DNA from 4 places in the Bacillus bruguierae genome. Region 1 is predicted to be linked to each of the others. Evidence: riboswitches for the same ligand, from Rfam matches in the RefSeq annotation. Region 1 holds a riboswitch; each other region holds the start of a gene.
The links. Region 1 has a riboswitch for cyclic di-AMP ahead of kdpA (potassium-transporting ATPase subunit KdpA). Riboswitches for the same ligand answer to the same signal wherever they lie in the genome.
Positions count from the first base shown of each region.

Region 2: it holds a riboswitch for cyclic di-AMP, as region 1 does, so the genes downstream of both, WAZ07_RS04240 (APC family permease) here and kdpA (potassium-transporting ATPase subunit KdpA) in region 1, are expected to answer to the same signal.
Region 3: it holds a riboswitch for cyclic di-AMP, as region 1 does, so the genes downstream of both, WAZ07_RS19340 (antibiotic biosynthesis monooxygenase family protein) here and kdpA (potassium-transporting ATPase subunit KdpA) in region 1, are expected to answer to the same signal.
Region 4: it holds a riboswitch for cyclic di-AMP, as region 1 does, so the genes downstream of both, WAZ07_RS25100 (hypothetical protein) here and kdpA (potassium-transporting ATPase subunit KdpA) in region 1, are expected to answer to the same signal.

Region 1 covers NZ_JBAWSX010000002.1:437,873-447,415, forward strand. Annotated here, with positions in the region: gene WAZ07_RS06395 (peptidase) at 1-348, opposite strand, end outside; gene WAZ07_RS06400 (radical SAM/SPASM domain-containing protein) at 415-1,869, opposite strand; gene WAZ07_RS06405 (radical SAM/SPASM domain-containing protein) at 1,886-3,265, opposite strand; gene WAZ07_RS06410 (DMT family transporter) at 4,066-4,986, opposite strand; gene WAZ07_RS06415 (class I SAM-dependent methyltransferase) at 5,006-5,725, opposite strand; gene WAZ07_RS06420 (DUF3995 domain-containing protein) at 6,143-6,571, shown strand; cyclic di-AMP (ydaO/yuaA leader) riboswitch at 6,677-6,816, shown strand; gene kdpA (potassium-transporting ATPase subunit KdpA) at 6,945-8,612, shown strand; gene WAZ07_RS06430 (DUF445 domain-containing protein) at 8,809-9,543, shown strand, end outside.
Region 2 covers NZ_JBAWSX010000002.1:28,497-33,320, reverse strand. Annotated here, with positions in the region: gene WAZ07_RS04245 (hypothetical protein) at 323-838, shown strand; gene WAZ07_RS04240 (APC family permease) at 1,015-2,841, opposite strand; cyclic di-AMP (ydaO/yuaA leader) riboswitch at 3,003-3,147, opposite strand; gene WAZ07_RS04235 (bacitracin ABC transporter ATP-binding protein) at 3,302-3,442, shown strand; partial or broken gene WAZ07_RS04230 (NDxxF motif lipoprotein) at 4,455-4,824, shown strand, end outside.
Region 3 covers NZ_JBAWSX010000013.1:99,816-109,358, reverse strand. Annotated here, with positions in the region: gene WAZ07_RS19360 (YncE family protein) at 1-1,227, opposite strand, end outside; gene WAZ07_RS19355 (DUF2178 domain-containing protein) at 1,375-1,848, opposite strand; gene WAZ07_RS19350 (helix-turn-helix transcriptional regulator) at 1,841-2,059, opposite strand; gene WAZ07_RS19345 (3D domain-containing protein) at 2,169-3,359, opposite strand; cyclic di-AMP (ydaO/yuaA leader) riboswitch at 4,091-4,232, shown strand; gene WAZ07_RS19340 (antibiotic biosynthesis monooxygenase family protein) at 4,293-4,586, shown strand; gene WAZ07_RS19335 (D-arabinono-1,4-lactone oxidase) at 4,964-6,274, opposite strand; gene WAZ07_RS19330 (amino acid deaminase/aldolase) at 6,262-7,434, opposite strand; gene WAZ07_RS19325 (phospholipase C) at 7,613-8,464, opposite strand; gene WAZ07_RS19320 (DUF3967 domain-containing protein) at 9,030-9,543, shown strand, end outside.
Region 4 covers NZ_JBAWSX010000027.1:8,140-17,682, forward strand. Annotated here, with positions in the region: gene tenA (thiaminase II) at 1-55, shown strand, start outside; gene tenI (thiazole tautomerase TenI) at 111-740, shown strand; gene thiO (glycine oxidase ThiO) at 724-1,833, shown strand; gene thiS (sulfur carrier protein ThiS) at 2,020-2,223, shown strand; gene WAZ07_RS25085 (thiazole synthase) at 2,226-2,996, shown strand; gene WAZ07_RS25090 (thiazole biosynthesis adenylyltransferase ThiF) at 2,989-4,008, shown strand; gene thiD (bifunctional hydroxymethylpyrimidine kinase/phosphomethylpyrimidine kinase) at 4,014-4,835, shown strand; cyclic di-AMP (ydaO/yuaA leader) riboswitch at 4,929-5,073, shown strand; gene WAZ07_RS25100 (hypothetical protein) at 5,167-5,568, shown strand; gene WAZ07_RS25105 (hypothetical protein) at 5,586-5,822, shown strand; cyclic di-AMP (ydaO/yuaA leader) riboswitch at 6,389-6,532, shown strand; gene WAZ07_RS25110 (hypothetical protein) at 6,632-6,736, shown strand; gene kdpF (K(+)-transporting ATPase subunit F) at 6,733-6,813, shown strand; gene kdpA (potassium-transporting ATPase subunit KdpA) at 6,833-8,500, shown strand; gene kdpB (potassium-transporting ATPase subunit KdpB) at 8,514-9,543, shown strand, end outside.

The sequences.
Region 1 (9,543 bases):
TAAGCGTGATGCATGGAATATTGCTATTCTAAATGTAATTGCAGAGTGATGAGATGCTCTTTTTTCTGAACCAACTAAAATTCCCTTTGGCAATAAATGCCCATTTATAAGCTCTTCTAATTCGCTTATAGTTATATGTCCACCATAATCATTCTGTACAATTGTACAAATATCCTCTATTGAACTTGTTCCATCCATATAATTAAATAGGTTTTTTAATGATTCTGTAACTTTTATCTGTAACCCGTTATCAAATTTAATTAAATAACGGGGCCCGTCCTCCCAAACATCCATATTGTAAACTTTATAAGGGATTAGTTTTGGGAAAAAGATTTGTGAGGTTGTCAAATTTGTCACATCCTTTGAGAAGAAGTAACCCCACAATGATAAAGATGTTTGTGGAGTTAGATATTTTTATTTGATTAGTTCTAAAAAAGCTGTTTCGTTTTGTTTTATATAAGTTGAAATTGTTTGATGTGAGTCATTACAATAAGGTTTATTAATGGCACCATTACGCATTAGATTGGCATAAGCGCAGCCCCCGCCACAAAATAATGAAATGCTACAGCTAATACATTGCTTTGAATCAGTGATATCTTGATCCCAAATGGCATGTTTGCTAGGATCTAGATTATATTCAGGGAAAAAAGAACCTACTGCTGTTTGGGGTTTACCCACTGCTTCTGGACAAGCATATATTAGACCTTCTGCACCAAACGCATAAAAACGATGTTCTCGTGCGCTGCATTCTTTAAAATAAGGTAAGCTATGCATAACAGGAGAACATGAATCGAGTTCGCTTACCTTTTCCCAATCAAAAGTACGTATAGCTTGACGGATCCTAGAAGTACGAATATTAAGGTCTGTACCGAGTTTGGCATTAAATTTATCCATAAAGTCCTCTAAATCTCCAAAAATATTATAGATTTCGGCCAGTAGTTCATGCTCTGGAAGATGGTTTGGTAGATTGTCTCCATAATGGTCTGTAACAGGGGATACCTGCCAACCAAAGTTAGGATAATTATGCCAATTTTTGTTTTCGATAAAAGTAGCTAATTCTTCTAAATGCTCGAGGTTATCTTTATTTACATTGGTACGCAAACCCACTGCGAAGCCGCGTTCTAATGCCATTGAGATATTAGCGGTAATTCGATCGAATGTTCCGGTACCACCTGCTGTAATACGCCGTTGATCATGTATATGTTTTGGACCATCAATAGAAATTTGAAAATAATCCCAGTTATCTTTGTAGGGTTCTAAAAAATCTAAAAATTCGTGTAAGAACGTACCGTTTGTAATTGCATACATGCGAAATCCATATTCTTTGGTTGCACGTTGAACCACTCTTTCGACAGTTTTTCGAGTTGTTGGTAATAATGGTTCACCACCATATAGCATCATACGATGGGTCGCATCTTTAAAGCGTCCACGCTCATTCTCCATAGATAAAATGTTGTCCACTGCTTGAAACATTTTATCTACTTCTGTAGATGTTAAAGCATGTGAGATTTTATGTATGTCATGACCTTGGTAACAATAAGGACATCGAAGATTACACATATATGTTGTACATACGTTGAATGTAACACCGGAATTGCTGCTTGCTAAAGATTGGGTCATCCGATCACGAATAATAGTAAGTGTGTTTAATTCTTCATCACGATTCTTAAAAAGGTAACCGCGTTTTGTTAAAAAAGAGAGGAGTTCCTCTAATTCAGGATAAGGAGTTAAATTTTTATTACGCCTAATATCATCTAAAACTTTTTTTATGTCCGCATTAATTACATCAAGGGCACCGCTTAGTGAGTTTATTAAAACAAAATTTCCATCAGATAATTTATATGTTGAATTATAAGTGCTTGCAATCATAGCTTAGTCTCTCTCCCTATATTAAAATTTCTTCTTTAATGCTATCTAAATATTCGAAAACTTGTTTATTTGTTTGTGGACAGTTTGGCTGATTTAAATTCCCGTGAACAATAAGAGCCTCAGCAGCACAACCACCTCCGCATATAGGAGATGAAGCACAGGACTTACATTGTGGAATGGTAAGTGAATTGAATTCTTTCCACTTGTCCCATTTCCAATCTTGACGAGCGAATTTAGGGAAATAATCTCCAATTTTGAATTCTGGTCGTCCAACTAAATCGGGACATGCGTAAATGTGGTTATCTGGTCCAAAGACCACTCGTTTTCCTTCAGCTGATTCACAATAAACTATATTCGGTACTATCATTTCAATTTTATTTTTTAATGCAGGGTCTAACTGCATAATTGGTTTGAAGAAACGATACATATCAGCCCCAACGTTAAGCGATTTTTGAGCTTCTAATTTTTCAAAATCGGGAATGTTTTTCTGGAGTTTCTTTACAATTTCGTACCCTTTCATTAAATCTTCTCCCAAGCCTTTGCATGTATGATCTGTAACAGGTGAAAAAGAAATTGAGAAATTTTCATTATTAAACAAGTTATTTTTTTGATAATAGTCTATGAGAAGTGGGATGTAGTCAACGTTAGTTTGATCGATATTGACCCTTACAATGGTTCGGATACCATGATTAAGTGAATCGCAAATACCTTTTTGAATCTGATCAAATGTACCTTGTCCTCCAGTCATAATCCGTCGTTGATCGTGTATAGATTTAGGACCATCGACTGTAACCATAATACTCATTCGATCACGATAGTTTTTTAAAATTTGTACGAAAGAAGAAAGGTGATAGCCATTTGTATTGCAGCCAATTTTGAAGTTGCGTTTAACAGCTTCTTCACAAATTTGTTTGACTATATTTTTGGTGAATGGAAGAAGTGGTTCACCTCCGAAAAGATTGATCATTCCAATTGTATAACCACTTTCTTGATGAAATATATCTATAGCGGCCATGATTGCTTGTAGCTGTTCATCGGTTAAAGCTGTTATTTTTTCATGAAGACTATGACTTTCAAAACAGTAAGGGCATCGAAAATTACATGTATATGTAGGACAAATTACATATTGCATTTCATTTCCAGCATCTACAATATTTTTGGCTTGCCATAATCTGTGTTCCCTGTCTTCATTGTTTCTAAATATATACCCTCTATCTAGTAACACTTTAGTGGCATCTTTCTCCTCGTTAGATAAATTTATTGGATCTATATGTGGTAATTTATCCATCAAGTCAATTAAATCTTGTGAAAAAAAATCAACAGCACCTGTTAAGGTGTTAATCATTAAAACCTCTCCATTTAAAGGATAGCGTAAGTGATATTTATTAATAATCATCGAATCACCCTTGTATGATAATATTTATACTTGTTGAAGTTATTAGTTAATTAGTATAAATATTTTCTGTTCTTGCACAGCAAGAACAGAAAATATTAGATTTAATACTTCAAAGTATTAAAGAATACAATTACTTACCTTGTTTTTAACCATGAGTATAAACTAGATTTGGAAACAACAATTAAAGCAACAATTATCGCAACAAATTGAGCAGTTGAAGCATCTCATTTCATCTCGATTTTCAAGTGTTTCCATTTGATCAGCTAGTTTTGTCCAAAGTTGATCGTTTTCATTAACAGAACGAATCTTAAAAGATTTATTTTCCATTCTTAAATCCTCCTCTTGAGTTATTTTAATACGGTTACATACAATGAAACAAAAAGCGAATCATAATATAAAAATAATTCTTGTGAAAATAGGTTTAGCATCTATTGAAAAAAATGTATGGTATACCATATTCTTACTGTATTTTTCCATTATTTGGAGTCGACTCAACTATTATAATAAACGAATCTATATTTAGTTAACAAGAGTTAATATCTGAACATTCTGTGACAGACTTTTCAGACTAATAAGTCTATTAAATACATTGAGTTCCACATTCTTGAATAATGATAACCAAAATTTTATGTGTGATTTTTTTGATAAAGAATAGCATTGTTTTTCTTTTCAAGATAAAAGTTAAAAAAGATATAGAAGGAGCTTTTAGTGGATGATAAAAAGGAGTTGACCTTTATTGGTCAACTCCTTTTTACAGTTTCAAAAAATATGATGTGATATAGTCAATATAAGGTAAAACGTTATTTGTTGCTAACACCTTTATTTTTAGAAAGTAGTATTTTTTTCTCTTTAGAAGATAAGTAGACGCCTATTCCAATTAAACAGGCTCCTAAAAGGAAAGTAATGCCTAAACTTTCATCAAGTAATAAAAAGCCTAACAAGCTACCAACTACAGGTTGAAGGAAAAAGAAGAGAGAACCAGTACTAGCATCTAAATATTCAAAGCCCTTGTTCCAAAAATAAAATGCTACTGCAGTTGATATAATTCCTAAGTACAATACTCCTAACCAAATCCATACATCTTCTGGTAAATCAGTAGGCGTAACTTCTTGTTCCCAAATTACAATGGGAATAGTAAAAATTACACCAAACAAATTAGACCAAGTAGTAACTGTAAGAGAAGAATATTTTTGAGTTTGGACTTTACTTAGTACTGTATAAATGGCCCAAGTAATAGCAGCACCGAAGAGTATAATATTTCCAAGATACATACTTTCAGTTTGATTATTGGTTGATGGAAAACCGATAACACAAAGTACCCCAATTGTTGCTAGAATCAGTGCTGTTATTTTATTTATATGTAATCTTTCTTTTAAAATATAGAAAGCAAAGATAGAGATAAGTGCTGGAGAAGCAGCTGTAATTAAAGATCCCATAGCAGCACTAGATAGATCTGTCCCAACAAACTGCATTCCAATAGAACCAGTATATCCAACTAGACCAATCATAGCCATTTTAAAAACATCTTGTCGCTGGATTTTCCATAATCCTTTCCACCAAGTTATAAATCCTAAAACAAATAAACTAATAATAAAACGCATCTCTAATAATAACCAAGGCTGAATATATCCTAAAATAATTTTACTTACTACATACATACCACCCCAAATAGCAGCAGCTAATGATAAAGCTAACGCTCCTTTTAAAAAGTTCTTATTCATATGCATACCATCTTTTCATTTATTTATATCCAATAGCAAGATACATTTGCCCCATTTTATTGGTAATTCTACTATAAATATACTCTTGAATCCCTAAAAATGCCTCAAATTCATTATCTGGCTGAAAAGAAGCCATTTGTTCGTCTGAAAAGGGAATGATATTTTGAATTTTAGCATACGGAAATATTGAATCCATTAATTTTTTAAACTCGATAGCAGACATACTATTATTCTTTAATTTAACTTTTTCTTGTTCGTTATAAAAAGATAAAAATTCAGTGAAAGAACAATCTGGATCCCAAGAAGAAATAATCACAAAACCTCTTGGTTTTAAAATATATTTAACTTTTTTTAGAAAATGTTCATATTGCTCTTGGTTCATATGACAAATAGTACCCATCATACATGTGATTAAGTCGAATGAATTTTCAGGGAAATCAAGTTCTGTTGCATCCATTTTAAATAAATTGACTTTATCAGAAACTCTTTCTTTCATAACATTGTTAGACGCGATTGTTAGAGCGTCATCGGAAATATCTATTCCAGTAACCTCATATTTCTTTTTTGCAAATAAAATCGGATATCTTCCGGTAGCGGTACCAATATCTAGAATTTGTGAAATGTTTGGATTTTCACTTACAATTTTTAATACACTTTGTAGTTCTAAATATTTTTTTACTTCATCAGCATGAGGTAACTGCATATAGGTTTCATATCTTTTTTCATCATATTTAATCATGTCTATCCCCTCTTTTTCAGTTGATAAAATCCATTTATAGAATTATATTACAATTAAAGCTCCTTATTTTTAAAGGAATAAAAATTTTCTCAAGTGAATTACCTTGGGGAATTTCCAATTTGAAAGTTTCATTCATTTCATAGACCAATTAGGGAAAGAATTTATGATGTTTCTAGAATGAAGATTCTATCTCTTTTATAGCAATGAGATTCATTTCTATTGTTTGGAGAATAATTAATTTTGTTATGTTGAGGGGACGACACCTTCAGCATGACGAAAAAAGCATGCTAAGTAAATTTGATAAAGAACACTCGATTTTAATTATATTGAGATTTATGAAAGAAAGTTACTAAAAGTAAGCGAAACTATGAAAGAGAAAATATGATTTTTCATATGTGCGAGTAGGAGGGATATACAATGGCAGCCTTTTTAATTATTTTAGGTGCAAGCATACTTGTGTTCATCAGTCTCATTCATATGTACTGGGGATGTGGTGGATCTTGGGGGAGCAAGGTTGTGCTTCCGATGAAAAAAGACAGCGGAGAATATGCTTTTGTTCCGCGGAAAATAGGGACTTTTTTAGTGGCACTTGCCATTCTTTGTTTTGCTATGATGCTATTAGCACAAAGTGGATACTTGTCTTTCTGGAATCCGAGTCGTTATACAAAATGGGGATGTATGGCTTTAGGTGGAATTTTCTTTTTACGTGCAGTTGGTGATATGAATTATGTTGGTTTTTTTAAGAAAGTAAAAGAGACAAAATTTTCGATGTATGATACGTGGTTATATAGTCCGCTTTGTTTGTATATCGCACTTATTTTTGTAGTAGCGTTTTATTGTTATTGATATGTAGAAGGAAAACTTTCAGTAAGGGAGGTTTTCTTTTTTTATTTTCTCTCTTTACAATAAGAGTTTAGAAGAGTATATTAACAGACAAATGGAAAATTTTACAGCCGAATATCGCTTAATCCATATAGGAGCGGGGGAACCAATTTTGTGCTTTGTCACTCGGGGTGAATCCTTTTTAGGTAGGGCTACTCTCAAGGTCCGAATCCGACAGCTAACCTCGTCAGCGTTTTGAGAGGGGGGACTTGTGTGTAAAAAACACTAGGTGCAGCCTAGTGTTTTCTTTTATTCTTCTTGTGGTAAAAAATTACATTACGGCTTATTTCTATGTTTAATGGAGAAAAATATAGAGATAACAGAGGAGAGGAAAAGAGTGAGCTGGCTTACAAGTCTAATTACAATTTGTTTATTTGTAGTTGTCGCAAAACCAATGGGAGATTACATATACAATGTTTTTCAACAAAATGGACCATTTCAAAAGGTATTTGGTCCGATAGAAAAAATTTTGTTTAAAATCGCGGGCATTAAGGGTTATAGTCAAAGTTGGAAGCGCTATTTGTTTTGTTTAATCATAACGAATCTATTTTTTATACTTGTTGTGTATTCTATATTTCGATTACAGGGGATGTTACCGTTAAATCCAAATCATTTTCCAGGAATGGAGCCGACGTTAGCGTTTCATACAGCCATCACGTTTATGACAAATGCGAATCTACAACATTATGGGGGCGAAAGTAATTTATCTTATTTCTCTCAAATGGCTGGGGTAACGTTTATGATGTTTGCAGCACCTGCAACTTCAATGGCGATTGGGATTACGTTTATTCGTGTGCTAGCAGGTAAAAAAGTAAGGAATTTCTTTGTTGATTTTGTTCAATCTATTGTAAGGGTATTGTTACCAATTTCATTTGTAGCTTCGTTAATTTTTCTAGCACTAGGAACACCGCAGACGTTAGATTCTACAATTATCGCAAAAACGTTAGAAGGAACGGAGCAGGTAATTCCTCGTGGACCAGTAGCGTCGTTGCTAGCTATTAAAGAACTTGGAGATAATGGCGGTGGTTTTTTTGGAACAGTTTCAGCACATCCTTTTGAAAACCCAAATATGATTAGTAATGTGCTTCAAATGATGCTGCAAATGTTAATTCCAATGGCATTTCCGTTTGTATACGGACGAATGGTTGGAAATCGTAAACAAGGAAGAATGTTTTTTGTATCAATGCTCATTTTGTTTATCGTTGGATTTTCGGCACTTGCCATATCTGAATTGAAAGGAAATCCGCTGTTAAATCAAATTGGTGTAGATCACTCACAAGGAAATATGGAAGGGAAAGAAATGCGTCTTGGCGTTATATTTTCCGCTTTATATGCAACTGTTACAAGTGCTTCGGGGACAGGGGGCGTGAATACAACACATGATACGTTAACACCAATTGGAGGAATGGTCCCGCTCGTAAATATGCTTCTAGGAACTGTATATGGCGGGATTGGAGTCGGATTCATGAACGTAATCATGTATGCAATGATTGCAGTATTTTTGGCAGGATTAATGGTAGGACGTACGCCGGAGTTTCTTAACAAAAAATTAGAAGGGAAAGAACTGAAATTAATCGCCATTACGATTGTATCTCAGCCATTACTTATTCTTGGCGCTGCAGCAATTGCCTTTTCAACACATTTCGGAACAGATGCAATTTCGAATCCTGGCTTTCACGGTTTAACACAAGTTATATACGAATATACATCGTCTGCTGTAAATAATGGATCTGGATTTGAAGGATTAAATGATAATACCCCATTTTGGAATATTTCAACAGGTCTTGTTATGTATATTGGTCGTTATTTTAGTATCATTACGATGCTTGCTGTTGCAGTTGGACTCAAAAAGAAAAAAATTGTACCTGAAACGATTGGCACGTTCCAAACCGACAGTCGTTTGTTTGGAGGAATCTTACTTGGTACGATATTTATAATAGGTGCTTTAACATTTTTACCAGTACTTGTACTGGGGCCAATTGCTGAATTTTTAACAATATTATAAAATTGTAAAATGAGAGAGGCATATAAGCCTCTCGTTTTTGTTCTGAATTTCTTTGTTATTTTTAACGTGGTTTATTATAGTATATATATGCTTGTGTTAAAGAAAATTGAGATTCTATACATAAAGGTCTAAATCATTCAATGAATTTACAAATTGAAGGGTTTACTTATACATAATAAGAGGATGTGGAAATACAATGTCACTACAGTCAAAATATTTAGCTGGAATTTCACTTGGAATAATGGGAGTTGGGTTTGCCGCAACAATTCCGTTTCAAGGAACGATAGCAGGTGGGATTATACAAGGCGGCTTTGAAGCTGGTTTAGTAGGCGGACTTGCCGATTGGTTTGCAGTTACGGCGCTGTTTCGTCATCCGATGGGAATCCCAATTCCGCATACAGCACTACTACCAAAAAACCGGAAACGAATTACGAAAGGAATTGTTTCTACACTGGAAAATGATTGGCTGACGAAAGAAAGTATAACAAATAAAGTAAAAGAGATGGAGTTAGCACAAATCGTATTGCAGGTTGCAGAAAGAGAGTTGCAATCGGATAACGTGAGAAAAGGCATTGTTACAATCGCTGAAAAAGCGATTCTTCAAATTAATACTGAAAAATTAGCTACTGTAATTGAAAAAGAATTAAAAACGTATTTGCATACGATTCATACAGGAAATATACTGCAAGTCCTTATTGATCAATTAGTTGCAGAAGAATACGATGAAAAAACATTTGATTATATGTTAGTTAAAGCAAAAGAGTGGACACTTCAAGATGAAGCGCGTTATCAGCTCGGAAGTTTAGGCATGAAAGCGATGGAAAATATAAAAGTAGAGGGATTTTTACAGTTTACGCTTAAATCTTTTATGAATATGGTAGATGAAGAAAAAATCGGGAATATTTTGCAGAAGTTTGTGATTAGTAATATT
Region 2 (4,824 bases), 410 kb from region 1:
ACCTTTACCTCCTAAACCCTTTTACGCTCGGTTTACCGACCACGCTACGCCTCCCGCTGTGGGCTTTGTTCTCTAACTAATAAAAAACACATTTCATTAATGACATTATATACATAATAGACAATTTTTTTGAATATCTGGTTATTATATCTATTTTGTATAAAAAAATAGGATATATATTCTATATTGAACATGCTATCCTATTATCATTTTAGTATAGTTAAATAAAAATGATGGACATTTTCAAGAATTAGTCGAGTTGGATATTAAAAACAAGCTGAATGAACAATCAGTACAATAATTAAGAAAAGAGAAAGAATCTGTGTCGAAATGGTTAAAGGAATTAAAATCCTTGCACGCTGACCTTTTAGCCCAATTTATTCGAAGCGAAAATGAAGACGAAGAATATAAAGCTGAATTAAAGTTACGTTACGATGAAAAAGAATTTACTAAGAGATGGGCGACAAGAAAAACAGAAACTAGCTGTTGGAAGAAAAATGTGGGAAGGTATAAAGAAAATTTAGAATTGAGGTTGAATGAGACAAAAGAATTAAACAGTAAATTTAAGCAACCACAGCCCATGAAGAAGTCTGATGCTAGTCTTGAACGTGTAAAACTAAAAAAGGCTGTTGCAGAAATTGCAGATATAATGCGTCATAAACAATCTTTTGATGAATTTGAAAAAAATCGCCAAAAAGTTCTTTCAATCATTGAACGTGCGGTTGATAAATCAATAAGAGAGATGTTCGAAAACCAAGACCTTAAAGAAAAGAGGAATGCAGCAAAAGGCCATAATCAATTACTGAACCGTTATTTATCCATAACAGTTTTTTTGTGATTCATTTCATAATACTACTATAAGCATAGAAAAAAGCTTGAGGATGTAATATTAACCTCAAGCTTAATATTGAATGTTACTGTTTCGCTAATGCATCCGTTTAGTTCAAGAAGAAAGAGCGGCGTAACAGCTCCGATTAATACCTATAGCATTAAGAAGCACATTAATTCAAGTCCTTATTTTTTCAAATGATAAGGTACAGTTGTTACTACCACGTTTCTCCGATACAGTAAGAAGGCTCGAATAAGTAAACTTGATTGATTGTGAAGAATATTATGCCACCCTTTTTTAGGAATAAATTGTGGAATTATAACCGTTACCTGATAATTCCCTTCCCTTGCTTTATTTTCTACAGTATCAACAAATTTCGTAAGAGGGCTGATGATACTTCTGTAATGAGAGTGCAGTGTCACCAGTCTTATATCAGGTTGCCATTTCTTCCACTTTTCTTCAAACTTCTTCTCATCTTCTCTTTCAAATGAAACATGTACAGCAATAATTTGTTCAGGAGAAAGAGATTTAGCATAAGTTAAGGTGTTTTCTACAACATGAGTCATGCCAGCAACAGGCACTATCATAACATTACCCTCAATGGTTACAGGTATTTCACAGGTTGTAAGCCTAAGTTGGTCTCCAACTGCTTCATAATGCTTTCTAATTCGATGAAAAAGCAAAACTATGATAGGTAGAAATATTAATATTGACCAAACCTGTGAGAATTTTGTTAAAAAGAGTATTAATGTGACGGTAAAACTAATTACGGCACCCATTGTATTTATAATAAATTTAGGTATCCAACCTTTAGACTTTTCTCTAAACCATTTAACCATCATCCCCGATTGAGACAAAGTAAATGGGAGAAATACTCCGACTGCATAAAGTGGAATAAGATGCTCTGTTTCTGCATGAAAAGCAAGAATCAAGATGATAGAAGCAATTCCAAGTATGATAATCCCGTTTGAATATCCTAATCGGTCGCCTCTAGCCAAAAACATCCTTGGAATAAACTTATCTTTTGCAAGATTAACTGCAAGTAAAGGAAAAGCAGAATAACCAGTATTTGCTGCAAGGATTAATATTAAAGCTGTAGTTCCTTGAATAAAGAAGTACATGAAATTCCGTCCGAAAATTTCTTCAGCAATTTGCGAAACTACGGTTACTTCTCCACTTGGAGTGATGCCATAATAATAGGCTAAATATACGATTCCTGAAAACAGGATAGCAAGCAAGATACCCATCATCATTAACGTTTTAGCAGCATTTTTAGGTGCTGGATTTTTGAAGTTAGGTATGGCATTAGAAATAGCTTCGACTCCTGTTAAGGCAGAACTTCCTGAAGCAAACGCCCTTAAAAGAATAAACAAACTGACACCTGCAACAGGTGTACCTATTGGAGTGTGTAATTCAGGAGAAACTCCACCTGTTATAACTTTGTACATACCCACTCCAATTAATATGAACAAAGCTAAAACGAATAAGTACACAGGATAAGCTAATATTGAAGCCGACTCCGTTACCCCTCTTAAATTTAAAAGTGTAATGAAAATCACAAATACAATGGCAATCTCCACATTAAAATCATGTAAGGTGGGAAAAGCAGAAGTTATAGCATCAGTGCCAGCTGACACACTTACAGCAACAGTTAATATGTAATCTACCAATAGAGAGCCTCCAGCAATTAAGCCCGGATTTACTCCTAAGTTACTCTTTGAAACAACATATGCTCCCCCTCCATGAGGGTAAGCATAGATGATTTGACAATAAGACAATATGAGCGCTGTTAATAGAATTAATACACCAACTGCAATAGGAATTGAATACCAAAAGGCCGCTGCTCCTACCGTAACCAATACAATCAATATTTGTTCAGGACCATAAGCTACTGATGATAGAGCATCAGAAGAAAGTATGGCCAATGCTTTCGTTTTGTTAAGTTTTTGTTCACCTAATTCAGTGGATTTTAAAGGTCGTCCAATTAATAACCTTTTTATAGATGAAATCATTTATTACTCACCGCCTAAACATTTTAACTTGATAATATATTACCCATAAAAAAAGAATTTTCTCAAAAGAGCATTATTATTTATGGAAAATAAAAAAGTGTCTACAAGTCATAGTTAAAAGACCTGTAGACACTTTATTTTTCTTGCGTCACAAGTTCCACCTTCCTTCTCATATAACGCTTACGAGGTTAGCTGTCGGATTCGGACCTTTGAGTAGCCCTACCTTAAAAGGATTCACCCCTTGAGTTAAGTAACAACCCACAAAAATGGTTCCCCCGTACCTAATGGTTTCAGCGATTTAGAAATTTAAAACTGTGATAATAGTACTCCTGTGTTCAGTAAATGTAAATAAATTTTATGTAAAAAGATTAAAACCATGGAAAACGGAAATGTTATTAACATAAATATTATTATGCTTTAGAACAATATTTTTGAGGACTTACGCTAAAGGAGGATTTTAATGTTCAAAGAATATAGTCCATTTTTATCTGATGAATTTTTAGATAATTTAGCTAAAGAAATTAACAAGCAATATGGGAGTCCCACAAAAGAACAAATTGTGGAATCCATAAACAATGAACGCTCAATAAACCGGAGCTGAACGCAAGAAGGTAAGAAACGCTCCAGTTGTTGGCATATATGTAGTTGAAGTGGTATTGTTACACAAACCATTCAACTACACATATAAAAAAATCCACAAAAATAATGTACAACAAATATCCATGTACATATATTTTGAACAGAAATGGCTTAGTAGCTATATTTTAACTGGATTTCTCAAATCATTTTAGAACATACTTATTCAAGCAAAAATATACATCTTTAAAATGTTATTTATACTACAAGTATTATGAAGCAATATATCTTGTATTATCAAAAGAAGGGGAACAACGCAGCCACTACAAACTCTAAGTTGCAACGTATTCGTGCTTTTCTTAATTATATGATTTGAATGTGAAGTCATTAAGAATAATCCCGCTAAGAAAATACAGAAGGTACGAGAAATAGAAATAACATACAATCGGGTGGCATATTTTTACGCAGTTTTGCTATACATTCGGATTATGAACCATGATTCTGATTCAAGTTCTACATTTTTTAATCATTAACTATACACCTCCTAAACTCAACCTCATATTACTTTCACAATGATATATCCCTCTTTTCGGGCAAATCTCCCCCGTTAATTGAAGAAGAAGCTATTTCATAAATAAGTTATGTCGTACCAACTTTCCCAAAATTTCATTATGACATAATTACCGACACTAAGTATGAAGTCTCAATAGAGGTGGCAAGAACCAACAATAAGTTATTTTACATATTTTTTAATTATTCTTATATTATTACCTTCTATAAAATGCCATGATTTTCTACAAATTATTATACTTTTCTATAAATTACCACAATGTATTTTTTGATTATCCCCATATTTTACTACAAATTTATTTTTCAGATGTTTATAGTGTATTTGTAGCTTTTCTCATTGATTTAACAATTGCTGGAGTATCTTACTATGCAATAAAACATTTATACTCACTTTTAGTAAAGTATTTAAAATGGAATTTAGCCATTTTACAAAGGTATTAATTAAGCAAAAAGGAGATGACATTAAAATGAAAAAACATGTTTTATTTCTATTAATGCCGCTCACTATTGTATTTATGTCTGCTTGTTCACACGATACACAATCTAATGAAGTAAAGGATGCACGATATAATAAATTAAGCAATATGCAATCTATCAATGATATTGCTATTGAAATTCCAGAAAATATATTCAACTCTCAAAAAAAGAATGAAAATATTAATGAAGATGAAATGAAACAAAGTATAAAAAATTATTTGGATTATAGTTGGGAGTTATCTGAAAACATCATTCCACTTTCTTCAACAATTTCTGATGAGAATGTTACTGAATCCGATCGAGAAAAATTACAAAAACTAATGGATCTAGCGAAAAAAAAATGATGCGAATTTCCATGAT
Region 3 (9,543 bases), on a different contig from region 1:
TTGTATGATTCCTGTTGCAACATTTTCCACTTCACTGCCTCGGCTATTACTACGACTATCTAAATATAAACCTTTAGCTGCCACTTTTTCATCAATAAGATTCATACTATCATATATAAGCGAACCATTTTGACTCCATACAGATATATTGCGTCCACCTGATTTCACACCATCTTTAAATTCATTTTTCCCTAGGTCTCCTTCATTAGCAGTAATTACAAAACGCCCTGATTGATCCCACGTTATACCATCTGGTTCTGGTCTTGCAATCAGTTCATCTTGAAAAGAAACAACACCATCATTTTGCAAATCTGCTTTATGCTTTGTTGTTCCAAGGCCAAATATCGTTTCAATGTTTTGTCCTTGCAAATTAACAATAGCAACTGCATTGTTTTCCTGTAATGTGACAGCAGCTTTTTCTCCATTTGGACTAATCGCCACATATTCTGGCTGCGGATCATGCTTGTACACTGTTCCATTTCCAATCTGACTTATATCAATTGATAGCTCATGGTGAATTCCTTTCAATACATCTCCATTAGGGAACGTGATGATAGAAATTGTACCCGGTCGCTTTGTTTTTTTCATATTGACTTCGTTTCCGTCATTTGGATCTCCTTCTTCATCCTCATTACAAACAACAAGCTTTGTCCCATCTTTTGATAAAGCAATAGAATCTGGCCCTATACCCACCTCGTATATTTTCACAATATTTTTGGATGATAACTCTATAACTGCTATCTTTCCTCTATGCGCATTATACAAGTTATCCCCGGTACGAAAAGCAACAAATGCATACTTACCATCTGGTGTAACTGTTGTACTCGTCACCTCTGCTTCGGAATGAATTCCTTTCAAACTCACCGTCCCTTTCAATTGAATGTCTTGTAAATTTTCAATTGAAAGGATGCTAATTTGTCCTAAGTCTGCTTCTGTTACAACTAACGTCTTACCATCTGGTGAAGATGCCGCGATTTCTGCTTTTTTGCTTGGCATTGGAAAAATAGCCGTTCTTTCTATTTTTGTATTCTTATGCTTATTACTAATAAATTTATTTACCATTTCCTCTATTTGCCCACGAAATGCTGGGTTTGAAATACTCCCTTTTGGTAAACTTTCTATTTTATTGGCAAATTGTTTCGTTTCTTGATTTACTTCTGCGTTTACATTACTGCCTGTCCATAAGACACTCGCTATAATTCCCCCAGATAGCAAAACCTTCTTCATTCTCTAATCCCCCCAATTTCAATACTTCTTCTATTGTAAAAAGGATTTGTAAACTCTCTCTATAGCATTTCATTAAGCTTTTGTAAAAATGCGGAAAAATTTCTCGGGTTTTAAATATAAAAAAAGATGTGCTCTTTGGCACACCTTTTACACAACCTTGTTACGATATAAAGAAATATGAAATATTGTTGTTTGGATTAGTAAAATGATAAATATTACATACAGTGGATATTCCGGAATGTTTCGATTAAATAGTGGATAAGCAACTAACGTGGCAGCTGCGATAGGTAGAATACACCATAATGAAAGAAGGGTAGTTCGACACGCTTTCGCCGTCAATATTTCTTCCCTCTCATCTTCACTTGGAAATAATAACGGAAATGTCCAAAATGATAATTTCTTATATTTCTTTTTTTGCACCTTGTAACCAATGAATATCCCTACCCCTACAATCAATAGCAATGTAATTGGCAGCATATTCATCGTGACAGTCCACGTTTGCTTTTCAGTACTGATGATGTTTGCAAGTTCCGTAATGACATGAAAATTCTCAACGAACCCCCAACCCGCTATAACAAGTATACCTATATTTATTAGATAAGAAAGACCAATTCTATTCATTTTCTCCCTCCTCCTTTTGCAGTACAAATACATCTTCCATCTGCAAGCCAAACACATCACAAATCATAAGCGCTAATAATAATGATGGTACATAATCCCCCTTTTCAATAGCAGCGATCGTTTGTCTCGTTACCCCCACCTTTTCAGCCAATACACTTTGCGAAAAATGAAAGCGGGCTCGTAGTTCTTTTACTCGATTATAAATGGTCAATTTTACCACCTCTCACCATTATTGTATGCTAAACTTCACAAAATGTAAACCCAACTTAACATTTAACAATAAAAAAATCTACTTTGCTTTTGCAAAGTAGATTTTTACTTTAATCTAAAATGATAACACGAACTTGTTTTCTACCCCAAGCGCTAGAAACCTCTTTATTTGGTACGAAAACATCAATACGGTATCCTTTGATAGCACCACCAGTATCAGCAGCAATAGCTTCTCCATAGTTTTGAACCCACACGCGTGAGCCCAATGGAATAACCCTTGGATCAACGGCAATTAACTTCATGTTTGGGTTTGCAGTTAAATCATAGTGCCCCCAAGCAGAATATACATGCTCACCTGGCTGTTTCCCATTTTCACTTGGATCATTTGTGTAAGCCGTAGCTTCTACAAAAATTTCACGACCGCCTTTAGTTGGTTTTTCTGGAGTTTTTTCATCTCCTTTTGGTGCTTGTGAAACCTGTGGAGCTTGTGGAGCTTGTGAGGCTTGTGAGTCTTTCAAAGCTTTTTCACGCTCTGCAGCTGCTTGTTGTTCACGAGCAATTGTATCTTGTACGCTCTTCATATCTGCTTCAATCTTTGCTTTTTCTTGCGCAGCAAGTGTCAGCTGACTAGAAATTTGATTATACTTTGCTTGTACAGATTGTAGATTATCTTGACGTTTCTTTAAGTTGTCTTGTAAATCAGCTTGTACTTTTGCTAATTTTTGTTTATCGCCTTCTAAAGATCTTTCTTTTTCATCAATTACCTTTTTATCAGCTTCAATTTGACGAAGATCTTGTTCTTGTAAACGAAGAATCTCTTTATCTGCATCCATAATTGTAGAAACTGCAGTCATACGTTGCAGAAGCTCTGCAATGTTTTTTGAATCTACAATTACTTCTACTACTAAATTTATATTTGAGTTATCTTGAACAGAGACCATACGTTTTTTCATAATATCTTTACGCATAAGTACTTTTTCTTCTAAACTAATAATCTCTTTCATCTTTTGCTCAATTTGCTTATGCGTTTCATCGATTTTGCGCTGAATTGCATCTTGCTCTTCTTTATTTTTTGCAATTGTATTATTTAAGTCTGATAATTCCTTTTGAATGCCCTCAATGTCTTTCATTACAGCTTGCTTTTCTTTTTCTTTTTGCTGAATGTCATTATTATTATTTTGCAATTGCTGCTGCATGTTGTTTAATTTCTCGTCGTTTGACTCAGCTTTTACAGCAACTGTACTAGTGAAACAAATAAATCCAGCTAATACAAAACTACTGATACGCTTAAAATAGTTCATAATCCGACTCCCTTCTTCTACATTTATACATGATTTATTTTACAGTTTGTTTACAAACTCATTAAATACAGTTTATTTTTTATAACAAAATATAACGAATCATAGAAAAACTGTAATAAACTTATTTTAATATCTTTATTTTTCCATATATACACATTTAAAAATAACACTACAGCCCAATATAAAGCGAAAAATTTCTCAATGAGAAGCCTCCTTATTCTTCATTGAACAAATCGAACTCTTCTGAGCAGATTTCTACTTATTCCTTCATTACTCACAAGTAACGAGATAAAATGAGATTTTAAAAATCTCACTACCTATTATGAAAAGAAACAGAAAATCATAGAAGCTTGGAGAGAAGACTATATAAATCCATTTTAATTTTTCAACATCTTTGTCTAGCTCTGCCTCCTAGGCTCCGCTTTTCTTTATAAGTCGCTGCTATGCAAAATACAACATGACCGCTACTTGCTTGCTCCCTTTGTTTTAAACCTCGCATGTGGCAGGAAAAGGCCCTGACCGCTTCTATGCACGGTCAGATGCTCTCGTCCTCGCCTAAAAAGAAAGGGGGGTTATGTCGGTTTTTCAATTTGCATTTATATATGTTTACAAATTACAAAATCAAATACAAGAATTAGAACATCAAAATGTGATCACTTCATTTTTTTGTAAGAAATTGTCGTCTCCTTTGCGTTTACTCTGATTTTTCTGAATAGTATTATATTTTATATAAATACTTTTTGCTAAATCCATACGGAGCGGAGGAACTATTATTGTAAGCAGTAGCTTACTAGGGGTGAATCTTTTACAGTAGGGTACCCTTCAATCCCCGAGCCCGACAGCTAGCTTCGTAAGCATAACTAGAGAGATTGCCTATGTTATGACTGAAGAAAATCAATGCTAATCTACTACTAAAAAAAAGAGGGATTCATTATGTTCATTGTGACAAATACGCTTTATATAAAAATAGATTGCGAAAACGAAGTACTAAAAGCATTAAAACAATATTATCCATCTCCTAATATGCTAGGTTTTATTAATATAGAAATCTCCTATACAAAACATGTTAGAGATACTACAGAATTCTTTATTCGCACATTATGGAAAACGCAAGAGGACTACCGAGAATGGCTAACTTATCAAAAGAAATCTACTACAATTACATGGCAGCAGCAAATTCAACCATATATCATTTCTTCCAAGTCTAACGCAGTTCAACTACATTAGAATTCTACTAAAAAAGAGTATGGAAGCAATATAGCTTCCATACTCTTCAAAATTAACACACTTTCTTTTCTTGACAGTATAAGTGAATAACATGTTCATTCTTCCGAAACACATCATGTGTTATATTTTACCGCCCGCTCCTCCCGACAACTATAGCTCTTGTGTAAGGAGCCATTCATCATAAAAAACATTCTCATTATACTTCCGCATAAAGGAAGTTCTACTTTATCCCGCATTAACGGACAGTAAGATCCCCACCTCAAGATTCAGAGAGAAGCAAAGAAGATAGGTGGGGGATAACTGCCCGTAAAAGCCCGATTGGTTCAACTAACCGTCAGCGGGGGATGAAGAAAACCCCCACTGACGGAAGTTTCACTTTATTCCATATTTAACGAAAATATTTTTGCTAAATATGGATTTAAAAACATTGCTGTTGGATCTACTGTTTGTCTCACCTCTAAAAAATGATGCAATTTTGGATATACTTGCTGCAACGAATCATATGTCATTGTATGCATTTTTCCCCAATGCGGACGTCCTTCATACTTTTGAAAAATACGTTCTACTGCTTGAAAATAAGGTGTGTACTGCATCCCTCTGTACATATGAACCGCAATATAAGCAGAATCTCTTCCATATGACGGACTAAGCCAAATATCATCTCCTTTTGCATAGCGACATTCAATAGGAAAATGTACTTGAAAATTTTTTTCGTAAATGAGATTATAAATTTCTTCTACTGCTTCTTTCATATATTCTGCTGGAATACTATATTCCATCTCATAAAAACGGACGTTGCGAGCAGTTGCAAACACCTTATAACTTGGACCTACAATTTTGGTATTTGGTACTCCCTTAGCCGATAATTGACTAACACTTTTACTTATAGAAGGAAAAAGGCGACAACTCTCTGATAACAATGAAAAAGCCATATTTTCTATTAAAGCTGTTTTGAGTTTATGCCACTTTAGTTCTCCTCCTACTTCCTCCGTTACGTTTGTAATTTTCACTTGAACATCGTCAGAATATGGAAAGATAAAAAACTCAAAATGACGATTCTTCTTATATTCTTCCAATTTACTCATAACAGTAGCAAATGATTCTTTTTTACTTTCATAAGCAAGTGAATATGCTGGAATGACTTTTAGTTTGACTTTTACAATAATCCCTAGCATGCCAAGTGACAATTGAAACCCCTTCCAATATTGTGGATATTCTTTTTCAGAACACGTGATCACTTCTCCTGATGCAAGAACCGCCGTTACTTCCACAACTTGTGTTGCTAAATTTCCAAGTGAAATTCCTGTTCCATGCGTGCCTGTACTAATTGCCCCAGCAATAGACTGCGCATCAATATCCCCTAAATTCTCTTGTGCATATCCGTTCTCTTGCAATATTTCACCTAACTGATATAGCTTTGTACCTGCCCATACTTCTACAATTAATGTTTGTGAATCAATCCCGCTAATCCCTTGTAATTCATCCAAAGAAATTAAAATCTCTTCAGTTTGAACAAGTGGTGTAAAAGAATGCCCTGAACCAACCACACGAATACGCTTTCCAACTTCTTTTGCAAAATTTACAGCCTGGGCCACTTCTTGAATACTTTTCGGATACATCGTATACTGCGGCATTCCTTGCACATTCCCTGTCCAATTTCGCCACTTCTGGCCCCTTATAGAAAGCATTGCCCGTCCCCCCGATATGTTCGATATTCTCCTACTACTTCACCATCAGAAATACGATGTAAAGAAGAAAATCTTTCACATAACTCCCCTGCTTTACTATGCCGAAACACAATCCCCTCCCCAATTCTTAATTGTTCTGTTCCTTCATAGTAAACAGGTGTTTGCACTTCACCTGCTCCTTCTAACGGAAGTAACTTTGCTCCACTTGGCATATACGGCTGTGGTTGCTTCTCCTTTCCAGTCATTCCCGATGCAATATATCCTCCACCTAAACATGTATAAACACGAGGTTCTGGCTGGCGGACAATTGGTAATACAAATCCAACTGCTGGCTCAAATGCAATATCTTTGTAATAATCAAAAAGTAGCGGAGAATAAAAAGCAGACCCAACCGTAATTTCTGTAACAGACTCATCCTGAACGGTTGTCTTTATACTGCCTGTTCCCCCGCCATTTACAAAACGTAATGAAATTCCTTTTTGCCCTAATGCTTGTACAATTAACTCTCGTCTTTTTGCAACTTCTCTTACTGATCGTCTTTTTAAATAAGAAACTACTTTGTTGTGTAAGCTTTGTTTTGGTACATTATCTCCTACACCTGCTATCTGTGCTTCATAACCCATAACACCATCTATTTTGAAACAAGATGATTGTAAAACTCTATCAGCTACTTGTAATACTTGTTCTGCGGTACGCAAAGGAGACCGTTTTACTCCAAAATGAAAACCAAGAAAACGACTGCTCATATCAATATCAAAACAAATGCGAAACTTTCCTTCTACTTGCAATGCAATATGCTCCAAATACAGAATGTGCTCTTCGCAATCTACCATACAAGTAATCTTGTATCCTTGTTTTGTAAGTATACTTATTTTTTGCAGAGCCTCTTCATCCCATGCCGGATATCCAAGCAATAAATCATCAAACCCCTGTTCAATTAAAAACAGGACTTCCGCTGGTGAGTAGCACATAATTCCTTGAAAACAAGAATGTGATTGTAAAATTTTCTTCATCACTGAAACAGAGCGCAATGATTTGCTCGCAATCCGAACACGTTTTCCTTTATGAAGCTGAATAATAGATTGAATATTTCTCTCTAATGCATCTTCATTAAGAAAGGCACATGGCATTGAAAGTCCTTGAAACGTTCTACGATCCACATCTCTCCCTCCCCTTCTATATATTTCTTATATATATTGGAAGGAACATGAAATTTTCCTCTTCAAAAGAAAAAAAGTTCCTTCTCATCGAAGAAACTTTTTTTCTTATTTCATAGAAATTGTGGCTTGTACTGGATAATGATTGGGATACATATATGTTTTAAACAAAAATTCGTCATTAACGATTTACGTACGTATCAAACCATAAGTGAATATAACCAGCTGTAACGCGCTGTGCTTCCGTTAAGCGTTTCCCTGTCATTGGTGTCACTTCTGCCCGCCATTTATTTGCATATTCTTGAGATGTAGCTGCTTTTACAAACCCATTTTTTGTTGAATCATTCACAATACCTGGATAATCTTGTTTAGCTGCTGCCGCCGCTCCGTGAATCCACTCTTCTGGGTTTGTTCCCTTCCAATTCCAATATCCGTTACCATCTGCAACTTTATAGTTATCTTTAATTGTATCAACAAAATTTTCATACTTGGAGTGGAAACCCATTGGATAAGAAAGATTCGTAAAGTTTGCTGCGTGCATTGGCTGATTTACATCTCCTAAATAATGAAGAGATAATCCTAAATAGAAGAATGCTTGTTTCATATCTTTGTTTTGGTACGCTTCACCAGCAAGTTTAAAATATTTCGATCCCGTTTCTTTTGCCTGTTTTGCAAGAGGGATATATGTTTTCTGTGTATCTGGATCATAAAAGTGAGAAGCAAATGTACTATTATCATAATAAGGATTCTCATAATCAGCTGAATAAATCCCGTTTTCTAAGTCTTCACGCCACTCATTTAATAAAGCAGTTTCATTTGGTTTTACAATTGTTGTATTACGAGACATAATATCAATTGCACGATTTACAATCCATAAATGAGAATTAACACCTTCTTTATGTCTATCCTCAGCAGACCATCTTAAAATTGGTGCCTGATGCCCACCACAATCATTTGTGTGTGCAAACGCTATACTTTGAACTGGAGCAGCCAAAGTAACCATAGCAGCTAATGCCAATACTTTCTTTTTCATAAAAAAACCTCCCATTTTATATGTAGTCCTAACATAAAATAAAATTCTCTAGTGATATTTGATTAACCTACGATAAGAATATCTTATTTTCCAATCACTTTCTATCATTAAAGTGAAATATGTAAATGTTCATACCCTATTTTTGGGATTCATATTATAGAGGGTGTTGAAAAAACCATAAATATTCAATCATACATGCATAAAAAAATCCGTCTTTTTGGAAGAATGATAGTAGGCTAAACTATCTCCAGAAAGCACAGATTTACTCGTACGATAACTACATTTGAAGAAACTCAATCCCTTTTACACATATTATTTGCTTACGTGGGCAATTTAAACCTCGCATGTGGCAGGAAAAGGACCTGACCGCTTCTCTATACACGGCTAGATGCTCTCGTCCTCCCCTAAAAAGAAAGGGGTTTTTATGTCGGGTTTTTATGTCATTTTTTTAACTTGTATATATATAGTTTTGTAACACCCTCATTCGTTTATTACTAACGTTATGAATAAATGATATAATCTATTTTTATCTTATGTAATAAATTCATTGAAAAGGTGAGAAAGCATGGAGAAATGGTTTACACTTCGAGAAATTGCTCGAAATACATCTATACCTATTCAAACGGTAAAGCGCTATGTAGAGGATTATCAGTCATATTTAAATATGCGTAACGAAGAAGGAGTTTATATATTTCATGAAACATGTGTTTCTACACTACAAGAGGTTAGACAATGCTATAAAGAAGGAAAGAATAAAGAAGAAATTAAAGAGATTTTGAACAAAGTTTGTAACAATTCCACAGCAATGGTAGTCAAGGGGAGTACATGTAATGAGGTCCCTCTATTATTAGAACTACATAAACATTTGGAAAAAGAAAATAATGTTCATCAAAATCTTATGAAAATGGTTCAGGAGCAAAGTAAAGAGATAAGTAAGCTACATCAAAAATTAAATGAGCATTTAGAACAAAAAGAGCGTATCGCAATAGAAGAAAGAGATCGTACATTAACACAGTTACTTAGAGAGATGCAAAATGTAAAAAGAGAACTAGCAAAATCAAAAAAGAAACCTTGGTGGA
Region 4 (9,543 bases), on a different contig from region 1:
ATATCGTAAGGAGATGTGGGGTTTTGAGGAGCAAGAACATACTACAATTTCGTAACGTTTCTTTTCGACAAACGAATTGTTTGAAAACATTTTAAAGTAGGCGAATGGATATGAAAGCTGAGCTTCACGTTATATCAAATGGTCGTATGTCATTTGAAGAGTTAGCACATATAGCAACTGATATTGAAAGTGAAATAGATTATTTGCACATTCGTGAGCGAGAGAAAAGTACGAAAGAGTTATATGAAGGTGTGGAAAAGCTCTTATATAAGGGATTTCCTTCTTCTAAACTTGTCATCAATGATCGGATTGATATTGCAATTTTATTCAATATTAGACGTGTCCAACTTGGACATCGCAGCGTGGATGTAAAGCTTGTTAAAGAAAAATTTTCTTATTTACATGTTGGTTACTCCGTGCATTCATTTGAAGAAGCTGTATCTGCTTTTCAAAGTGGTGCAGATTCTCTTCTGTATGGGCATTTGTTTCAAACAAACTCCAAAAAGGGAGTTCCGCCAAGAGGATTAGCAGGGATTACGGAAATGGCAAACCGTTTAACAATTCCAATTACCGCTATTGGAGGGATTACTCCTAATCATACAGCAGAGGTACTCGGCACTGGGGCTACTGGCATTGCAATTATGTCCGGAATTTTAAGTGCCGTAAAACCGAATGAACAGGCAAAGTTATATAAGGAAACGATACGAAAGTGGGCGAGAAATCATGAAAAAAATATATGATGTTGCCATCGTTGGCGGCGGTGTAATCGGAAGTTCGGTTGCACATTTCCTTGCTGAAAGAGGTTATAAAGTTGCCATCATTGAAAAACAAAAGATTGCTTCTGAAGCCTCTAAAGCAGCAGCCGGATTATTAGGTGTACAGGCGGAATGGGATGAATACGATCCGCTGTTTGAGTTAGGCAGGAAAAGCCGCGCGATGTTTCCAAAACTTGCAAGTCTATTACGTGATAAAACCGGAATTGATATTGGATATGAAGAAAAAGGAATTTACCGCATCGCTCAAAATGAAGAAGAGAGTATACGGCTTCTTCATATTATGAAATGGCAGCAGCAAACAGGAGAAGAGTCTCATTTTATCTCAGGAGAAGAATTGCGGGAAAAAGAGCCCTATTTATCTACTTCTATTATTGGAGCAGTCTACCACCCAAAAGATGGTCATGTGATTGCCCCAGAGCTGACGAAAGCATTCGCTCACTCTGCTGCGCTATCTGGAACGGACATATATGAAGAAACTGAAGTATTTGATATTCAAATGAAAGATAATCGCGTAACAGGATTATATACAACAGAAGGCACAATTGCATGTGAAAATGTAGTAATTGCTGGAGGCTCGTGGAGTACAAAACTATTAAAATATTTTCATTGTGAATGGGGAACATATCCTGTGAAAGGTGAAGTTGTTGCAGTGCGCAGCCGTAAGCCATTATTACAAGTACCTATTTTTCAAGAGCAATTTTATATCGCACCGAAGCGCGGTGGACGCTATGTCATTGGAGCAACAATGAAATCTCATACATATAACAAGGCGGTGCGTCCAGAAAGTATTACTTCTATATTGGAGCGCGCGTATCGGATTCTTCCAGCATTAAAGGAAGCAGAATGGGACGGGGCATGGGCAGGATTACGTCCACAATCGAATCATAGTATGCCATATATCGGCAGACATGCAGACATTACTGGTTTATATGCTTGTACGGGCCATTATCGAAATGGAATTTTATTAAGTCCAGTTTCAGGAGAATATATGGCTGATCTTATAGATGGAAAGCAAAGTAATGATTTACTAGATTCGTTGCTTTCACAATCTATGTAAATAGAAATTAAAAAATAATCTAAAACCCATTCTTTTTTGGGGGGGACGAGAGCGTCTGGCCATGCATAGAAACGGTCAGGGCCTTTTCCTACCACATGCGAAGTTTAAACAAAGGGAGAAAGCAAGTAGCGGTCATGTTTTGCTTTGCATAGCCGTTATTTATATCTTTCGTAAGGGGATGAAAGCTTGAATTTAAAAGTGAACGGAAGGCAAGTTGATGTGTCAAGTGATATTAAGACAGTGGCTGATTTGCTTATTCATTTAGGATTAGAGACGAAAATTGTTGTAGTAGAACGCAATCAAGATATTTTACAAAAAGAGGATCATCAAGATACATCTGTTTTTGAGGGAGATCAAATTGAGATTGTAACATTCGTAGGAGGCGGTTGATTATGTTAAAGATTGGACCATTTACTTTTCAGTCTAGATTATTATTAGGAACAGGGAAATTTTCAGATTTTGATGTGCAAAGGAAAGCGATTGAAGTATCAGAAGCAGAAATTTTAACATTTGCAGTGCGTCGTATGGATATTTTTGATGCAGAGCAGCCCAATTTACTAGAAAAAATTGATGTAACAAAGTATACCCTTCTTCCAAATACAGCAGGAGCAAAAACAGCAGAAGAAGCCGTGCGCATTGCGAAATTAGCGAAAGCATCAGGTTTATGCGACATGATTAAAGTAGAAGTAATTGGTGATGATAAAACGTTATTACCAGACCCAGTTGAAACGTTAAAAGCATCAGAAATGCTATTAAAAGAAGGGTTTATCGTTTTGCCGTATACGTCTGATGATGTTGTGTTAGCACGTAAATTACAAGAATTAGGTGTCCATGCAATTATGCCAGGTGCATCACCAATCGGTTCTGGTCTTGGTATTGTAAATCCGTTAAATTTAAGCTTTATTATCCAGCAAGCAACTGTTCCCGTTATTGTTGACGCGGGCATTGGTAGTCCAGCTGACGCAGCATTTGCGATGGAATTAGGCGCAGAAGGCGTGTTATTAAATACAGCTGTTTCCGGGGCAAAAGATCCTGTGAAAATGGCAGAAGCAATGAAGCTTAGTATTCAGGCAGGAAGATTAGGTTTTGAAGCAGGACGTATTGCACGTAAGCGCTGCGGGACCGCGAGCAGCCCGTTAGAAGGAATGAGTGTTCTTGAATAGCCGATATTCCCGTCAAGTGTTGTTCTCTCCAATTGGGGAAGAAGGGCAGAACAAAATAAGAGAAAAACATGTACTGATTATCGGCGTGGGAGCGCTTGGTAGTGCAAATGCAGAAATGCTCGTTCGCGCTGGAGTTGGCAAAGTGACGATTGTTGATCGTGATTATATTGACTGGAGTAATCTGCAGCGCCAACAGTTATACTGCGAGGCAGATGTAGAAAATCATTTACCAAAAGCAGTGGCAGCTAAGCGGCGCTTACAAGCCATTAATAGTGATGTAGTTGTAGAAACTTATGTGCAAGATGCAACAGCAGAAGAACTAGAAGAACTTGTCACAGGTGTAAATCTCATTATTGATGCAACAGATAACTTTGAGACACGGTTTATTGTAAATGATATATCGCAAAAGCATTCTATTCCATGGATTTACGGAGCGTGTGTTGGGAGTTACGGTCTTTCTTATACGATTTTACCAAGAAAGACGCCGTGCCTATCTTGTTTATTGCAGTCGATACCGCTTGGGGGGGCGACATGTGATACAGCGGGGATTATTTCGCCTGCTGTATCTATTGTTGTCTCACATCAAGTTGCGGAAGCATTAAAGATTTTAGTAGAAGATTACGAGGCACTTCGTGAGGGGCTTGTGTCATTTGATGTGTGGAAAAATGAATATTCATGCATGAATGTACAAAAGTTGCGAAACAAGAACTGCTTATCGTGCGGAGAAGAAGCTGTTTATCCGTATTTAAGCAAGGAGAATACTTCCAGGGCGGTTGTTTTATGCGGTAGAAATACAGTACAAATTCGTTCGCCGCATAAAGAGCATATTCATTTGTCTATGTATAAAAATCTGCTGCAAAACCGTGTAACGGATTTAACAGTGAATCCGTATTTATTATCGTTTTCTGTTGATAATAAACGGTTAGTAGTATTTCAAGATGGCCGTGTGCTTGTGCATGGCACAAAGGATATAGCGGAGGCAAAAACGATTTATCATCGTTATTTTGGTTAAAAGGGGTGAGTGAAATGAAAGTGAATAAAGCATTAACGATTGCTGGCTCCGATAGCGGCGGCGGTGCGGGGATTCAAGCAGATTTAAAAACGTTTCAAGAGCTCGGTGTGTACGGTATGACAGCTATTACAGCAATTACGGCTCAAAATACGCTTGGCGTACAAGGGGTGTATCCTGTTCCTGTAGAAGGAATTGAAAAGCAGTTACATTCTATCGGTACGGATGTAACGCCAGATGCAGTGAAACTAGGGATGTTATTTAGTAGTGAAATTATTAAAATCGTAGCTGAAAATATTAAATCATTTTCATGGAATAATATTGTACTAGACCCTGTTATGATTGCCAAAGGCGGAGCATCGTTATTACAACAAGAAGCTGTTTTGGCATTACAAGAACATTTATTGCCGCTTGCAACGGTAATTACGCCGAATGTTCCTGAAGCAGAAGTATTAACAGGAATGAAGATTCATACGATTGAAGACAGTAAAGAAGCGGCGAAGATGCTGCATGATTTAGGTGCAAAGTTTGTCGTTATGAAAGGCGGACATGCAGCTTACCAAGGAAATGAAGTAATTGACTTATTGTTTGATGGAAATGTGTTTATAGAGTATAGAAGTAAACGGATTGCTTCTATACAAACACACGGAAGTGGTTGTACGTTTGCCGCAGCTGTAACAGCAGGACTCGCGAAAGGTTACGAAATTGCAGATGCAGTTCGTGAAGCGAAGAACTTTATTAGTATAGCAATTGAAGATGAGCTGAATATAGGCAGCGGTCACGGACCAACGAATCATTTTGCGTATGGACGTAGAAATATACATGCATAAATATGTATTATTTTGAAAAAGCCAGTTGGGAAAATTGGCTTTTTTTATGTTTACTTTTTCCAAAATTAGGAGTAATATATCAGCCAGAATCTATTTTTAAGAACGCTTAATCCAGACTTTGGAGCGGGGGAACCAACTTTGTGCATTGTCACTTGGGGTGAATCCTTTTTCGAAGGTAGGGCTACTCTCAAAGCCCGAATCCGACAGCTAACTCCGTAAGCGTGTTGAGAGAGGATGGTGCAAGTGAATACAGCAATTCATCGATCCGACTAGCATAAGAGAATTTTAATCTATACTTAAAAATTCTTTTATGTGAAGGAGGATGTAGTGCATGGATGCAGAAAAAGAGTACACGCTCATTTGTGTAGGAGAAGCTGCGAAAGTAAAGAGTTTGAAAGATTTATTACCTTTTCAAGGTGAAATGGTCATTTTTACAGCGAGTGAGTATGTGGTAAGTGAAGTGAAGGCATGTGGATTTCAACAAGCATATTGCTGTCCGGATGATCCGAGCATGATTGTGAACATATGCAAAGGAATTAAAAAAGCGATTTTACTAGGAGATGAATTGTCTACAATTAGCTTCTTCGCTGAACGTATTCGCTCTTCTTTTACCGCGCCTATTACAGTTGTCACGCGAAATAAACAATATCCAAAGCACCTCTATGAAACGATTGGTATTAAGTTAGTGGTGTTTACAACTTGTGATAATATTTCGTTTTTGACTTTAGAGTAGGGGCGGAGGAATCGGATATGAGAGAAGCGATGAAAGTGTTATTGTGCCGTGAATTAGCAAGGCGCTGGGCAGTATCGTTAGAACGAGTACATGAATTAGCAGAACATGATCCATTCTTTCCGAAGCCATATGTGATTCTTCCGCCAGAAGATATCCGTTTATATTTAGAACAAGACATTATCGAATATGAGAAGCGACATGCAGAATTGGTGCAAGTATATATTCGAGGTCGTAACTTACGGTCTTTTTTATAGTTTAGAAGGTTATCTATCAATATGAATTGAAAAACTAGTATAAAAACCTCTTTTTTTAGGTGGGCGAGAGCACCTGGCCGTGCGTAGAAGCGGTCAGGGCTTTTTTGTGCCACGAGCGAGTTGTAAAACAGAGGGAGCAAGCAAGTAGTGGCCCTTTTTTATTCAGCGTGGCAGTGATGTTTATGTTGAAAAAACGGTATAAAACTGCATTTTTTAGGAAGGGCGAGAGGCTCTGGCCGTGTATAGAAGCGGTCAGGGCCTTTTTGTGCCACGAGCGAGGTTTCAAACAAAAGGAGAAGAGTAGGGGTTATGCTGTATTTGACTCATATGCCTGGAAGTTAAATTTGATTTCTAGAGATAATCTTCTTCTTTTATTTGCAAAAGAACGTATACATAATGAAAAAAGAAGAAAATAAAAGAAAAAAGATGATAAAGATGTATTTATCCTTAATGTAAGCGTTTAAAAGGTCTTATACTTTTATATTTTAGCTATTTTACCTCTTTACAAGTGAAATTTAGAGGAGTATATTTACATTCATAAATTGTTCATAAAATTTCCAGAAAACAACCTGATATCGCTGAGTCCAGAAATGGAGCGGGGGAACCAATTTTGTGCATTGTCACTTGGGGTGAATCTTTCATGATGAAAGTAGGGCTACTCTTTAGGCCCGAATCCGACAGCTAACCTCGTAAGCGTTTGGAGAGGAGGTTTACTTTTGTGTTGTTCATTTTCGAACACTGAGTAGATCCTCAGTGTTCTTTTTTATGTTTTTTTATGGAAAAATTTTACATTTGGTGAGGGATGAATCATGTTAGATATTGCTATGATCGGAATTTTAATTGTGTTAGTTGGATCAATGATTGGTCTTGCAGGATGGTCGGATCATGTTGTGAAGGAAGGGAAGAAGCAATGACTATTGCAGTATCCATTATTGTTGGCTTACTTACTGTGTACTTAGTTTATGCGCTATTAAATCCAGAAAAGTTTTAATTAGGAGGAAAGATTTATTATGATTTGGATTGCCGTTTTGGTCACAATGTTATTATTTGTTCTTGTTGCAAAGCCAACCGGGATTTATTTAGAGAAGGCGTTTCAAGGGAATAGCAAATTGGATAAAGTGTTCGGACCTTTTGAAAATATTATTTTTAAAATTTCCGGTGTGAAACCTTATAACCAGAGTTGGAAGCAATACGCATTATCATTAGTTGCGCTTAATGGATTTATGATTGTTGTTGTCTATTTCATACTTCGCCTGCAAGGTGTATTGCCATTAAATCCAGCTCATGTTGAGGGGATGGAACCTACACTCGCTTTTAATACAGCGATTAGTTTTATGGCAGATACAAATTTACAGCATTACAGCGGTGAAAATGGTGTTTCGTACTTATCACAATTAATCGGAATTACGTTTTTAATGTTTACAGCACCGGCAACAACATTAGCAATTGTAATGGCTTTTATAAGAGGTTTAGCAGGGAAAGAACTTGGAAATTTCTTCGTAGATTTTACACGTGCTTTAACGAGAGTTTTTCTTCCAATTGCATTTATAGCAGCATTGATCTTCGTTGCGCTTGGTGTACCGCAAACGTTAGAAGGAGCGGTTACAGCTCATACAATTGAAGGTGTGAAACAAAGTATATTACGTGGTCCGGTTGCTTCTTTCGTTTCTATTAAGGAATTAGGGAACAACGGCGGAGGATTTTTCGGGGCAAATTCAACGCATCCATTTGAAAACCCAGGTCAAATCAGTAACATTTTACAAATGATGCTTATGATGCTGTTACCGACAGCTTTACCATTCACATACGGAAGAATGGTAGGGAATAAAAAACAAGGACGCGTTCTTTTCGTTTCTTTATTCATCGTATTTTTAATGGGATTTACAACAATTGTCACATCAGAGCTACATGGAAACCCAGCGTTAAATGAAATGGGAATGCAGCATACTCAAGGCAGCTTAGAAGGAAAAGAAGTCCGCTTTGGAACAGTATTTTCTTCACTATACGCAACAGTAACAACTGCAGCGGAAACAGGTGCTGTTGATACAATGCATGATACGTTGACACCAATCGGAGGACTCGTGCCACTTGTAAACATGATGTTAAATACAGTATACGGCGGGGTCGGTGCAGGATTTATCAATATTATTATGTACGCGATTATCGCGGTCTTTATATCGGGATTAATGGTTGGACGTACACCAGAATTTTTAGGGAAAAAGATTGAAGGAAAGGAAATGAAATTGATTGCAGTAACAATACTATTTCATCCTTTACTTATTTTAGGATTTTCAGCATTAGCTCTTTCAACTCATTTTGGAACAGATGCAATTTCAAACTCCGGTTTTCACGGTTTGACACAAGTTGTATATGAATATACTTCTTCGGCAGCTAATAACGGTTCAGGTTTTGAAGGTTTAGCAGACAATACAGCATTTTGGAATATTACGACTGGTATCGTGATGTTCTTAGGACGTTATTTCAGTTTAATTACAATGCTGGCTGTAGCGGCTTCATTAAAAGAAAAAACGGTAGTACCAGAAACAATCGGAACATTCCGAACAGATAATAGTTTATTTGGCGGCATTTTCATTGGAACAATTGTAATTGTTGGAGCATTAACGTTCTTCCCAATGCTAGTGTTAGGACCAATTGCGGAATTTCTTACATTGAAGTAATGGAGGGTACATGATGAAACCTGTAGTGGTAAAAGATAAACAACCGAATCAATCGATTGTATCACCAAAAACGGCAGTCGAAAATGAAGTGAGACAAGCAAAAACGATGGATCGTGACATTATTACACATGCGATAAAAGAAGCTTTTACAAAATTGAATCCACGAGTGATGGTAAAAAATCCAATTATGTTCGTGGTAGAAATTGGGTTTTTCCTGACATTAATTTTATCATTTTTACCTAATGGATCTAGTAGTATCCCAGGGTGGTTCAATATAACGGTTTCTCTTATTCTCTTATTCACTGTTTTGTTTGCTAATTTTGCAGAAGCATTAGCAGAAGGACGCGGGAAAGCACAAGCTGATTCTTTAAAACAATCGAAAAAAGATGTATTTGCAAATGTAATAAAAGAAAATGGAAGTGTTGCTAGGGTTTCAGCAACTGAACTGAAAAAAGGCGATGTTGTTATTGTAAAACAAAGTGAAATGATCCCTAGTGACGGAGAAGTTATTCGCGGGTTAGCATCTGTCGATGAATCAGCCATTACTGGGGAATCTGCACCAGTTATGAAAGAAGCTGGCGGTGATTTTTGCTCCGTTACAGGCGGAACAATGGTGGTAAGTGATGAAATTACAATTCGAATTACAAGTAATCCTGGTGAATCTTTCTTAGATAAAATGATTTCTTTAGTAGAAGGAGCATCTCGTCAAAAAACACCAAATGAAATTGCTCTTAATACGGTCTTAATGAGTTTAACACTTATTTTCTTAATCGTTGTTGTGACATTGCCGATCTTTACGAATTATCTTGGTTTTCAAATTGATACATCTATACTCGTTGCACTTCTTGTTTGTTTAATTCCAACAACAATTGGTGGTTTGTTATCCGCAATTGGGATTGCAGGTATGGACCGTGTAACGAAGTTTAACGTTTTAGCGATGAGTGGTAAAGCAGTGGAAGCAGCTGGTGATATTAACACAATTATTTTAGATAAAACAGGTACAATTACATTCGGTAATCGTATGGCACATACGCTTTTACCAG